DNA from 2 places in the Cellvibrio sp. PSBB006 genome. Region 2 is predicted to be linked to the other one. Evidence: predicted binding sites of a transcription regulator. Region 2 holds the regulator's gene; the other holds the start of a gene.
What was found. Region 2 encodes PhoB, which activates phosphate uptake and scavenging genes when phosphate is short. Its sites were predicted from a motif close to TGTCATAAANNTGTAACA; they were not measured.
Positions count from the first base shown of each region.

Region 1: CBR65_RS18915 (ethylbenzene dehydrogenase-related protein) is a predicted target of PhoB. The motif match lies at 4,486-4,503, and genes of this name have one in related genera.

Region 1 is NZ_CP021382.1:4,537,952-4,544,694, forward strand. Features, by position in the region: gene CBR65_RS22185 (DNRLRE domain-containing protein) at 1-2,104, opposite strand, end outside; gene CBR65_RS18910 (DUF1566 domain-containing protein) at 2,240-2,890, opposite strand; gene CBR65_RS18915 (ethylbenzene dehydrogenase-related protein) at 2,893-4,464, opposite strand; gene rpoD (RNA polymerase sigma factor RpoD) at 4,637-6,496, opposite strand; gene dnaG (DNA primase) at 6,621-6,743, opposite strand, start outside.
Region 2 is NZ_CP021382.1:3,626,242-3,632,984, forward strand. Features, by position in the region: gene ubiA (4-hydroxybenzoate octaprenyltransferase) at 1-778, shown strand, start outside; gene phoB (phosphate regulon transcriptional regulator PhoB) at 902-1,600, shown strand; gene phoR (phosphate regulon sensor histidine kinase PhoR) at 1,746-3,020, shown strand; gene CBR65_RS15045 (DapH/DapD/GlmU-related protein) at 3,055-3,777, opposite strand; gene CBR65_RS15050 (class I SAM-dependent methyltransferase) at 3,879-4,496, shown strand; gene CBR65_RS15055 (carbohydrate-binding domain-containing protein) at 4,628-6,743, shown strand, end outside.

The sequences.
Region 1 (6,743 bases), 910 kb from region 2:
GCACCAGATAGCTGCCGGGTGAGGGGTTGGTGATGTTGAGCTTCACGCTCGCGCTGGTGATGATCGCGCAGGCGGGAATGCTGCTCAGGTTCCATTTAACTAACGTGTTCATGACACCGTAGGTGGAGTCGCTGCCGTCCGCGAGTAATCCGTCACTGCTGTTGTTGAGGTTCTGATTGTTCTGAGTGCTGGAAACGAATGTGTCGTGAGCGGCGGTGAGTTCGGTGGTCGTCGTGGTTCCGCAGCTTCCGGTGTCTGAATAGGTCAGGATAAGTTTTGGCGTAAAACCGGTTTCCTTTGAGCGGAAGTCGATGCCGTCGGTGCTGCCATTGGCGGCGATGACGATGCCGTTGTTGCCGCCTTGCAGCCAGCCTTTGATTGCCGTGATCCCGGCGCTGGATAAGGTAATGGTTTTTACGCCGGTGGAGGAGGGGTTAAACGATCCCATCAAAACGCCGCGATGAGCGCTGCCGCCGATGGCGTTCCAGGTGGCCGATGATTCGCTCCAGCTGTTGGTGCCGGCAAAAATTTGATAACTGCCGGACGACGGATTAAATACATCGATTTGCACACTCGCGGCGCTGATGTCGGCGCATTCGGGTAGGCTGCTCACGTCCCATTTGATTAACGCTTCCATCGCGCCGTAGGTGGTGTCGAGCCCGTCTGCGAGCAAGCCTTCGCTACTGCCGTTAAAGTTCTGTGTGGCTTGTGAGGTGGAAACGAAGGTGTCGTCAGTGGCTGACAATTCGATGGTGTCTCCGCTGGCAACGCCGTTGTCAATGATCGATTGACCGGCGGCGTTTTGCACCAGTGTCAGCGTTTCACCAATGCTATTGGCTGACCACCAATTGACGTTCGCAGGTAACACGGTTGGATCATTCTCTCGTTGCGTTCGCGTCAGTGTGCTTGCGGTGTCATCGAATTGCGCTGTGCGAACTTCAATATTGTCTTCCGTTACCGTAATCACTTTGAATTGCTGGATACTCGCCAGATCAATCGTCCAGGGGCGCGGATTATTAGCCGAGCGTGCGGGCGCGCCCCAACTACCTTCACCGACATACACCGTACCGCCGGTTGTGATTTCCACAAATGTACTGCCGCTGGGGCGAATCGCTTTGGTGAGTTTGTTGATGTGCGTATCGGATTCCACCACGAGGTTCATCCCGTAGTTATAAAAATGATTTGCCCACCAGGAAAATAAATGTGGGTTGTCTGGCTTGCCGGTGTAATGCGGAAACATTGGCTTGTGGTATTGCGCAAAGCGCCAGGTCGTATCGGTGCCGTTCGCGTAGAGGTCATCCGCCAGCCAGGTATTCATCGCGTTTGCATAGGAACTCCAGCCGCTGTTGGCGTATTGCGTATTCAGTGTATAAACGCGCAGCAGCGGGGAAATATTGAACGCGCCGTAGGTGTCGGCGGTGGTGCATTGGCCATCGCCGTTGTAGTCGACACCAAACACCTGACACAAGGTACGGAAATTATTGTCTTCATGGTTGCCGTGGGTGGGGATCAGCGGATAAATACGTTTGTAAGCGATGTTATTGATAGTGTCGCTTGAAAATGTCAGCGTCCAGTCGCTCAGAAATTCGGTTATTTCCGCAATATTGTTTGCGTTGGTAAAGTCGCCGCCATGCATGATGAACAGCGGTCTGATTTTGGCGATCAGGCTGTTGCCGGCGCGGCGAGTTGTCCAGCCTGTGCGTGAATCACCTCCGGCGACCGCCACAAAAGGTTGGGTGTCGGTCGGGGCCGTTTTAAACCAGAAGCGTTCGCCACAGCCGCTGTTATCACACACGCGGTAATAGATGGCGGAATCTTCAGGAAGGTTGGTCAGGCGAACAAAATAACTGAGCAACCCGCTGTTGAACTGTTGCGATGACGTCGGTTGCTGGCTGACCCACTGTGCTTCATCGGTAGAGAAGCCGTATTTAACGTAAGGTGCAGTGCTCGTCCCGTTGGGGGAAAATCCGACCACAGCGTTATGGGCGGGGTCGCTATCCCAGATCAGGCGGTGATGTGTGGTGGCTGCGTGGGTTGTTGTTGAAAGAAATGCTGAAAAAATAATGGCAGAAAACAGCGCTGCACAAATCCCTGCTCTGGTCATGGAGCCTCCGGTCGTTATAGGTCGTTTTACGGTTGCAGTAAGGCGCCTGAGAGGCTAACGAGCAGATGTGAATATCTATTGACAGTTTTGTTGCAGAAATGCTGAAAGCAGATTAATGCGCAAGCTTTCGAAAATTTAGTGATTCGTCGCGCTATTTTTTTGCAGCAAAGTGGCTGAGTCATTTACCAGCATGACAAACGCTGCATTGCGATAGGGTAGTGCGGTGATTGTGCCATCAACAAAACTGACGGCAAGCGCGCCATTGCCGAGGTGCTCATAAACGGATGCAAGGTCTTTGTCGCGATCTTTTGTCCAGTAATCACCGCGTTGCGTATAAGGAAAGAAATCGGAATCAATAAGGGCATCGCCTGGCGGAGCGGTAACACTGACCAATGAGACTAATTCATCGGCGGTGGGTAAACGCCAGCCGTCAACACCGCATAATTTTTTCTGGTTGACACGGCGTAGCAGATCCTCCGCGTCGCAACGCGCTGCTTCAAAATAACAGTCACCGCTATTATCCACACCGATGCCTTCGTTAAACCAGGAAAAGGTCCAGGAGGTATGATGAATATCTTCGGCGTCTGTTTTAATCTCCCACAATAAACCGCTATTTTTATCGTAAACGCAACTCCAAGGCCCAGACCAGATGTCCATAGGTTCACCTTGCGCACTCACCTTGATAAACGATGACTCGTGCTGCGCTGGAAGCTGAGGCTGATTAAACCTGGCGTAGAAGAGCGCGCCCACGATTAACAACGTAAAGACAAACAGGCGCTTCCACATTGCTATTGTTCCAGCACTAATTTAACCGGGCGCACGTGGCGGGTGTGTTCGATCTGCGCGTGGTCAAAGGCGGCAATCCACAGGCAAACACCATCGTGTAAGGAAATATCCTTGGGCGACTGCGTGTTGATTTTGCGTACCAGCTCCAGTGACCAAACGTTATCAGACCATTGTGCTCTTGCTCTTACATCCGCACGATCACCTTCAAAGCGATTGGAGGTGTACATAACAGAAGGCATGATGGTTCCCACCGGAAAGCGATCATTTTCAGCGGCGTAAGGTTCATAGCTGAACCAGGGGATAACCCAACTTAACGACGCATGCTTCGTGCTGTCTTGATAATCATTTAACGCATTCGGATATTTCGGCAGGCGTTTGGGAATAACAATGTCCTGCTTGTACCATTTCCAATTCATCACGTAGGAACCGCTGTCTTTTCCATCTGGCATATAGCCGCCGGTGTAACGTCGGGATGCTGGCCTCTCGATTTCCGGTGGACCAATAAAATTATCGTCCGCCAAAAACATATCGTTGGTACGTACGGCTTTCCAATGCCACAAATCCACCAGCTTGCCCGGCTGTGTGTAGTGGTAGCCTTTTCCCGCCCAGTGGGCCGGTTTGTCTTTCAGTGGCTTGTGGCCGAGATGCGCAGTGCCTGCCGCGCCGAATGCACACGTGTTGGAAAGAATGACGGCGAGTTTGTCTTCGTAATGAGTTCGCTCATTAAAATGATGAAAGCCATCCTGGGTAACTTTCCAGCCTTGCTCGGTTTTAACGAGAGGCAGATGCTGCAAGCTTTGGCTGGGGTCGTACCAGCTGATGTGAAAAAACATCTCCTCACCGTTCTCAACAGCTTTAACCTTGATCGGTGTAGCGCCGTTAATAAAATTGGCTCCACCGAAGGTGGGAATCAGGATGGTTTCGGCTTTTTCCCAGGCGACTTCGTTTGCTGTTCCGTTAATCTCAATGAATTCATCAATCGCTATATGCGCGACCTCTAACGGGTGAAAGTTTCGAGCGGTAAAAAAATAATACGAGCTGCCAATGACACAAAACATGGCTAAACAAAATGCGAGATGCTTCGGCAGGTTTTCGCGTGAGAAACTAAAAATTGTTACGAAAATTCTTATTCCATATTGAATAATGTACACCGCCGCGTGAAGAAACAGATAAATTACCAGCAGCAACGCCGCATAAAAATGTAAGGTCTTGGCTATTGATGGATCGATAAGGTGAAAATAGAGACCCAACCCTGTGATCAATAACAAAGAGAGAGCGGTATAGCCAATCCAGGTAATCAGGCGGTGATAATGTCGGTTAAAAGAAGCAGAAGTCGGTTTGATGCGGCGAGGATTTAATAGGATGAGATAAAGAAGATAGAAGAACGCAATACTGGTAGACACCGCAGCGCTGACCAAATGCCATGAATGCATTAATCCTTGCGGCAATAGCGCAGAGAACCACAGCAGCTCGGGGTGGGAAAGCGTTGCTATGCGAAGCCCTGATAAAAGGCTGACGACAGTGGTGACGATCAGAATAGAGTGGAGCAGTACCCAGCTAAGATTTTTATTCACAGCGCATCTTTTCAAAATTTTAATGACAGAATTATGACTGCGGATAAGTGACAGTTTGATGAATGGCAATTTTCTGCAGACATCTTGTCGCTGAAGTGCAAAAAAAGAAGAGCGGAAAAATAAAAACCCGCACGGGGCGGGTTTTTATTCGAATCATGACGCTAGCTGAACCTTACTCATCCAGGAAGCTACGCAAGTGATCTGAGCGTGAAGGATGACGCAATTTGCGCAACGCCTTGGCTTCGATCTGGCGGATACGTTCGCGGGTTACGTCGAACTGTTTGCCCACTTCTTCCAGGGTGTGGTCGGTGTTCATATCGATACCGAAACGCATACGCAGTACCTTGGCTTCGCGCGCGGTCAGGCCAGCGAGGACTTCGCGGGTAGCTTCGGTCAAACCTTCGATGGTCGCAGACTCCACCGGTGAAATAATGGTGGTGTCTTCGATAAAATCGCCCAGATGTGAATCTTCATCGTCACCGATCGGGGTTTCCATGGAGATTGGCTCTTTGGCGATCTTGAGCACCTTACGCACTTTATCTTCCGGCATATCCATACGGATACCCAGTTCTTCCGGCGTCGGCTCACGACCCATTTCCTGCAGCATCTGACGCGATACACGATTGAGTTTGTTGATGGTCTCTATCATGTGTACCGGAATGCGGATGGTGCGCGCCTGGTCGGCGATGGAGCGGGTAATGGCCTGACGAATCCACCAGGTCGCGTAAGTAGAAAATTTGTAACCGCGACGGTATTCAAATTTATCTACCGCTTTCATCAAGCCGATATTGCCTTCCTGAATCAGGTCGAGGAATTGCAAACCACGGTTGGTGTATTTTTTCGCGATGGAAATAACCAGACGGAGGTTGGCTTCCACCATTTCTTTCTTGGCGCGACGCGCACGCGCTTCACCAATCGACATGCGACGGTTGATGTCTTTGATGTTGGCCAGTGACAGATTATTTTCCTGCTCAATCTGAATCAGGCGGCGTTGTGCGCGCAGGATATCTTCTTCAACCAATTTCAAGGCATCGGAGTAATCGCGCTTTTTCTTGATGATGTCCGGAATCCACGACTCATTGACTTCGTTGCCGGGGAATTCTTTGATGAATGTCTTGCGCGGCATGTGCGCTTTACGCACACACAATTCCATGATGGTGCGCTCTTCGCGACGCACGGTGTCCAGCACGCCACGGATTTGAACATAAATGGGGTCGAATTGGCGCGGCGGAAGCTTAAAGAATTTGAACAGGTCGCCCTGGGCGGTCAGTTCTTTTTCAGCTTGCTTGCTGTTGCGCCCGTGTTTGGCGACGGCTTTATCGGCTTTTTCGTTTTGCTTTTTCAGGTCGTCGAAACGAATGCGCGCTTCTTCCGGATCAACACCGGACACGCCTTCTTCATCATCATCGCTGGACGAATCGTCTTCTTCGTCATCGTCATTCGCAGCCGCTTTGGGTGCGGCGGCAGCAATGGGCAAGTCTTCGTCAGTGGTGGCCGCAGGGATATCTTCTGCCGGGTCGAGCCAGCCGATGATAACGTCGCCCAAACGGCGTTCTTCTTTGGCAACCAACGCGTATTCGTCCAGCACATGTTGGACAGCGCCCGGCCAATAAGAAACCGCGTGCATCAGCTCGCGCACACCTTCTTCAATACGTTTGGCGATAACGATTTCGCCTTCGCGAGTCAGCAGCTCGACGGTGCCCATCTCGCGCATGTACATCCGCACGGGATCGGTGGTGCGACCTGCTTCGGTTTCCACGGCAGCCAGTGCGGCAGCAGCTTCAGCGGCGGCGATTTCGTCGGCAGAGGAGTCGCCATCGGTCATCAACAAGGTATCGGCATCCGGCGCGGTTTCGTACACGCGGATACCCATATCGTTGATCATCTGAATGATATCTTCGACCTGATCCGGGTCTGAGATATCTTCCGGCAAGTGGTCGTTTACCTCGGCGTATGTGAGGTAGCCCTGTTCTTTACCTCGGGCGATCAGCTCTTTGATTCGAGACTGTTGCTGTTGAGCGTCGTCAGACATTCGGAACCCTGTCAAAAACGTGAGTGGGAGAAACGCAAAGCGCGGGATTATAGCCCATATGTGGCATTGGATTCTAGGAAATCAAGCGGCTGGCGGTATAGGCGTCATAATTCTTTTCGGTTGGTCACTTTATGATCTTGTGCGCTAAGACCTCCGTGGCGAGGTGCTTGCGCTCCTCTTGAGTTAAGTCGCCATTGCGCAGTTTTTCCATCAGTTGAGCGGTTTTTTTTGCACTTTCCTGTTTGCG
Region 2 (6,743 bases):
GCCCACCCTGTGGAGCCTGTGGCTGGCCGCCGATGGCGTTCCCCGCTGGGATGTGTTGGTGATCTTTGTGCTGGGCGTGTTTGTGATGCGCTCCGCCGGCTGTGTGATCAATGACTTCGCCGACCGCAAGGTGGACGGTCATGTCAAACGCACCCGCGAGCGGCCATTGGTCAACGGCCAGGTATCCAGCCGCGAAGCCATCGCTTTGTTTATCGGTTTGTGCCTGCTGGCCTTCGGGTTGGTGCTGCTGACCAATACTCTGACCATTCAGTTGTCGGTGGGCGGCGTGCTATTGGCATTTTGTTATCCCTTTATGAAGCGCTTCACTCACCTGCCGCAAGTGGTTTTGGGGGCTGCCTTTGCCTGGGCGATTCCCATGGCCTTTGCCGCCCAGAGCGGTTCCCTGGGCGCGGAAGTCTGGTTGCTTTACACCGCTGTGGTGCTGTGGACCGTGGTCTACGATACCTTTTATGCCATGGTGGACCGCGACGATGACCTGCGCATCGGCGTCAAATCCACAGCCATCCTGTTTGGCGAGCACGACCGGCTTATGACCGGCGTATTGCAAGCGCTTACGCTGTACGCCTTGTTGATGGTTGGCTCGCGTTTTGAGTTGGGTACTTACTATTACGTCAGTCTGGGCGTGGCAGCCTTGCTGTTCGCCTACCAGCAATACCTGATCCGATTCCGTCAACGGGATGCCTGCTTCAAGGCGTTTATGAACAACAATTGGGTGGGTTTCGCCATCTTTATCGGGGTAGTGGCAGACAAATTCTGAAAATGTCCCTGTGCTGCTGGTGCCAAGCGGAATCCTGTGCTGTCATAAAGTTGTAACACATGGCTTATTTAATACGCTTGCAACAATTGCTTCTCAGCCATCAGCGGGTAACAGGTAGGAATTATGAGTGGGCGTAAAATCTTGATCGTCGATGACGAATCAGCCATCCGCGACATGTTGCGTGTCGCATTGGAGATGGCCGAATATCAGTGTATCGAAGCCAGCAATGCACAGGACGCTCATGCGTTGATTGTGGATGAAAAGCCTGACCTGATACTGCTGGACTGGATGATGCCTGGCACCAGCGGCATTGAGCTGGCGCGTCGCCTCAAGCGCGACGATGTGACCGCCGACATCCCTATTATCATGCTGACCGCCAAGGGCGAAGAAGATAACAAGATTCAGGGACTGGAAGTGGGTGCTGACGATTACATCACCAAGCCCTTCTCTCCCCGCGAACTGGTCGCCCGCCTTAAGGCGGTGCTGCGCCGTGCGGACCCGCAAGTCAATGGTCACCCCATCACTGTCCAGGGCTTGTGCCTCGACCCTGCCAGTCACCGGGTTACCATCAATAACCAGGCGGTCGACATGGGACCGACGGAATATCGCCTGTTGGAATTTTTCCTCACTCACCAGGAAAGAGCCTATACTCGCAGCCAATTGTTGGACCACGTGTGGGGCGGCAACGTCTATGTGGAAGAGCGTACGGTAGATGTGCATATCCGCCGCTTGCGCAAAGCCCTGACCGTCGACAGCCACGAAAACCTGGTCCAGACTGTGCGCGGTACCGGTTATCGTTTCTCCACCAAGGCCGACGCATAATTCAAACCGGTTAAAAACGCACAGACGTTTTAAACAATGCCGGCGGGCAGAGATTTTTTAATTCAATCGCGAAGAAAAGTCATATTTGCACGCGATAGTATTAAAAATATTCTGCTGTTGATGATTGTGAAAGAGGCTCATTATTTTGCTGCAAGGTTTTAGCGCCGAACTCAAGCGCCTGTCGATCTTCGTCGCGATCTGTCTGTTATTGGGCTGGTTGACCGGCCACTTGCTGCTGGTATTGGATATTGGTGTTCTGGCGTATCTTGTCTACATGTTGTGGCAGATGTCGCGACTCAATCGCTGGCTGTTGCGCAAGAACGATGAAGAACCCCCCGAAGCCGCCGGCATCTGGGGCGACGTGTTCGACAATATCTATCATCTGCAACGCCACCAGCGTCAGGAAAAAGAAAACCTGCAAGCGGTAATCAATCGCGTGCAGGAAATTACTTCGGCATTAAAAGACGGCGTGATCCTGCTGGACTGGCGCGGTCATCTGGACTTTTGGAACCCGGCGGCACAGCGCTTGTTGGGTTTTCACACCAAAGACCAGGGCCTTTCGGTTATTAATTTTATTCGCCATCCGCGCTTTGTCAGTTATTTTGAAGAAGGAAATTACAGCGAGCCGCTGGAATTACCCTCACCGCGTTTTTCATCCAAACAGCTGCAATTTCAAATCACCCGCTTTGGAAAAAATGAACGTTTGATTCTGGTGCGTGACATTACCCAGATCCACAATCTGGAACAGATGCGTCAGGATTTTATCGCCAACGTCTCCCATGAATTACGCACGCCCTTGACCGTGATCAGCGGTTACCTGGAAACCCTGGCCGACAACAACAACCTGGGGCCGACCTGGCAAAAGCCTTTACAGCAAATGCAACAGCAGACACAACGCATGGCGTTGCTGATCAACGACCTGCTGGTGTTATCAAAACTGGAAACCACGGAAGTCGGTCACAACCAGAAACTGATTCCGCTCGACCCGTTATTGCATTCCATTCGTAACGAAGCAATGGCATTAAGCGGTGACAAGGAGCAAGAGATCACCTTGAGTTGCGATGGCAATATTCAATTGCTGGGGAATGAAAAGGAATTGCACAGCGCCTTCTCCAATCTGGTGGTTAACGCTGTGAAATACACACCGGCCAAAGGCAAGATCGCCATGCGTTTGTGGAAAGATAAACAGAATTGTTATTTCGCGGTGAGTGACAATGGTCCGGGTATTGAAAACAAACATATTCCCCGATTGACTGAGCGTTTCTATCGCGTAGACGCCAGCCGCAACAGCAGCACTGGTGGAACCGGTTTGGGGCTGGCGATTGTTAAACACGTGTTGTTGCGTCACGACGCGGAGTTAAAAATTACCAGTGAAGTTGGGAAAGGCAGTGTCTTCACTTGTGTGTTTCCTCTCCATTGAGATTTTTGTCGGGTTAGCGCAGCATAATCCGATATCAATCGTTTCTATTGGGAAAAAATACGCTGCGCAACCAATTCAACCAACCATTGTTAGCCAACATATAACGATCCAACTCATCCTGATTGCGGTAATAATGCTGCGCATCGCGAAACATCAATTCCCGTTTTAGCATGCGTCGCTGCGGATTAATTTTTTTTATCACCCGCGCCGGATTTCCTGCTGCTACGACATTCGCTGGAATATCTTTGGTCACCACTGAACCCGCACCGATCACACTGTTTTCGCCGATGGTCACACCTTTCAGCACTATCACGCCTTCACCGAGCCACACATTATCTTCCAATACGACCGGTTTGGTGCAACGAAACGGACGGATGCGATTGTACACATGGTGCCAATCGCTATCGCTCACATACACATTGGCCGCCAGCATACAGTTATCGCCGATGTGTACTGATCGCGCAGCAGAAATACGCACGCCCGGTGAAATCAAACAATAATTTCCGATAGTAATTTCACCCTGCCCTTGTTTGCCCGACCAGGTGGTCAAGCGAATTTTATTATCGGTGGCCGCAATAATATGCGCATGATCGCCAATGCGAATTTTGCGCCCGAACAATTCCAGGTGACGGGGGTGCGCAATCTCGACATACTTTCCCGCCGCATCAAATTGCGGGCGAATAAAATGCTCAACGTACCAACGATTGCATAACGTGGTAATCCGTTTGATCCAGTAAGGTTTGGTGTTGCGACGCACAGGGTAGTCTCGTGGTGTTGGCAATCTTCGCACCGGGGCAACGCAGATAGAACGGCGTCGAGCTGTTAGAATGCCGGGCAATGTAATTAAGGAACGCAGTTATGCCCGTCACTTTGCCCATAGATATTGACAGCGTCAAAGGTTTTCTCGCCGCCGAAGAAGGCGAGGCGTTATATGAACACGTGCTTGAAGCCGGCAAGCTCGGGCCGTGTCTGGAAGTCGGCAGCTATTGCGGAAAATCCAGTGTATATCTTGGCGCAGCCTGCAAAGCAATCGATACGGTGTTATATGCGGTAGATCATCATCGCGGTTCGGAGGAACATCAGCGCGGCGAGGAATATCACGATGCTGAGCTCTACGATGTGAAATTTGAAATGATGGACAGTTTCCCCACGTTTCGTCACACCTTGATGCGTGCTGGCTTGCTCGATACGGTCGTACCCATCGTTGCGCCATCGCAACTCGCCGCCCGCCAATGGGCAACACCCTTGGGCATGGTATTCATCGATGGTGGTCACAGTATGGATGCCGCATTAACGGATTACCGCTGTTGGGCTGGTCATGTGGTGCAAGGTGGCCTTCTGGCGATTCACGATATCTTCCCCGATCCCGCCGATGGCGGACGCCCGCCCTACGAAATCTGGAAACTGGCGCAAGCCTCCGGTTTATTCAAAGCTTTGCCACTGGTGAAAAGCCTGGGCCTGCTACGCCGACTCTAAAGTCTCAAACCGTTACCCGTTACTGGTTTCTTCCTTAACCCCTCCTGCATAATCACCCCACGCGGCGGTCCTCGCTTTACCGTGGCGTAAAAATAATCTGAGAGACATAACAATAACCTACAGGTACTTGTATGAAACGTTTACATCAACCCATGGTGCGCGGTCTGCTGCTTGCAGGCTTGGCGCTCGGTATCAACAGTTTTTCCCATGCGCAAAACCTCGGTAGCAATCTGGCCCTCACCGGTCCGGGAGCGGGCGCTGATGGCTCCGGTTTTAACAACACCAAGACAGTGCGCGACGGTAATATCAATACCGCGTCGCAGGCCGGCGGTACGAGCAATCAGCGCGTGTCGGTTAAATGGAACAGCGCACAAACCTTTAATACGGTTATCTTGCGCGAAGCGGGTAATCGGATTACGAGTTGGCAGTTGCGCAATCATGAAACCGATGAGGTGTTGTCTTCCGGTAACGCCATAGGCGCAAACCTGGTCGTTAATCTCGATACGGTAAGCATGAAAAAAATCAGTTTATTTGTGGATGCCAGTGCGGCGCCTGCGATTGCAGAGTTTGGAGTGTATAACGCAACGGGCGGTGCACAATCGAGCCCAGCGTCGAGTGCCGCATCGAGCGTTATAAGTTCTATGCCGGCATCATCCAGTGCGCCGCCCTCCAGCGCTTCGTCGATAGTGTCCTCCTCTGTTCCTCCAGTCTCTTCATCAAGTGCCAGCAGTGCGCCTGCGGTAGCGACAACCTACGAGGCGGAAGAGGGCGTGATCACCAGCGGTGCGGTGGAATTTAATCACAGCGGCTACACCGGTTCCGGTTTTGTTAATTACGATAACCAGGTGGGCAGTGCACTTGAGTGGACGATCTATCAGGCAAGCGCAGGCAGCGCGACGCTGACCTTTCGTTTCGCCAATGGCACAACGGCAGATCGCGCCATGAATATTGTGGTGAACGATGCGTCGGCAAACAGCAACTTGTCTTTCCCTGGAACCGGTGCCTGGAATAGTTGGACCACCAGAAGCATCAATGTCAATTTACAAGCTGGCACCAACAGAATTCGCACCGTGGCGACCACCAGTAACGGCGGTCCTAATATGGATCACCTGGTGGTAACTGGCGCTGGCAGTAGCAGCGTGTCGAGCAATTCAAGTAGCAGCGTGCCCAGCGGCGAAGTGCTCGCCTTTCCCGGTGCAGTTGGTTTCGGCCGTCTTGCCACGGGCGGTCGCGGTGGTGATGTGTATATCGTTACCAACCTTAACGACAGCGGTGCCGGTTCATTGCGCGAAGCGATTAATTCGGCGAGCGCTCCGCGCACTATTGTGTTTGCGGTGTCGGGCAACATCATGCTGCAATCCAAGCTCGATATTAAGCGTCCGAACCTCACGCTTGCAGGACAAACAGCACCGGGCGACGGCATTACGGTTGCGGGTTATCCCGTTACGGTTAATGCCGATAACATCATCATTCGCTACATGCGTTTCCGTTGCGGTGATTTCAATGCGTTAGCAGAAAACGGCAAACCGTCAAAAGGTAATGGCAACTTAAAAGGTAGCACGGCGGGTGCGCTGGATGTATTGGAAGCAAACAATGTCATCATTGATCATGTATCCACATCCTGGGCTATCGATGAAACCTTGTCAGTCACTTATTCAAACTATGTCACCGTGCAACATTCCATCGTGTCAGAAAGTTTGAATGATTCCTATCACGATAAAGGTAATCACGGATTCGGTTCCCTGATTCGCGGTAATGGTGAGGGTGGCAGTACGTTTTATCGCAATCTTTATTCACACCACGATATGCGCAACCCCGGTGCCGGCAGCAACCAGACGACACCGTCTATTAAAGGTCAACTGGATTTTGTTAATAATGTTGTATACGGCTGGGGCACACGTTCCGGTGAAGCCATCGGCGGCTCATCGGGCGGTGTGGTTGAAATCAATTACGTCAATAATTATGTCATCGCCAATAACGATTCGCGCAACGCCAACTCGGTGTGGGATGAAGTTAAAACCGAAGGCATCCTGACCTATCAATCTGGGAATAAGCTTGATAACAACATCAACGGTGTACGCGATGGTGTGGACAATGGTTGGAGCATGTTCCCCAATTTTACCAGCGCCCAACGTCGCAGCTCGCGCTGGAATTTTCCGCAGGTGCCAACAGTCAGTGCCGAGCAAGCTTATGATGATGTGTTAAATCAGGCCGGTGCTTCACTCGCGCGTGACGCCATTGACGCGC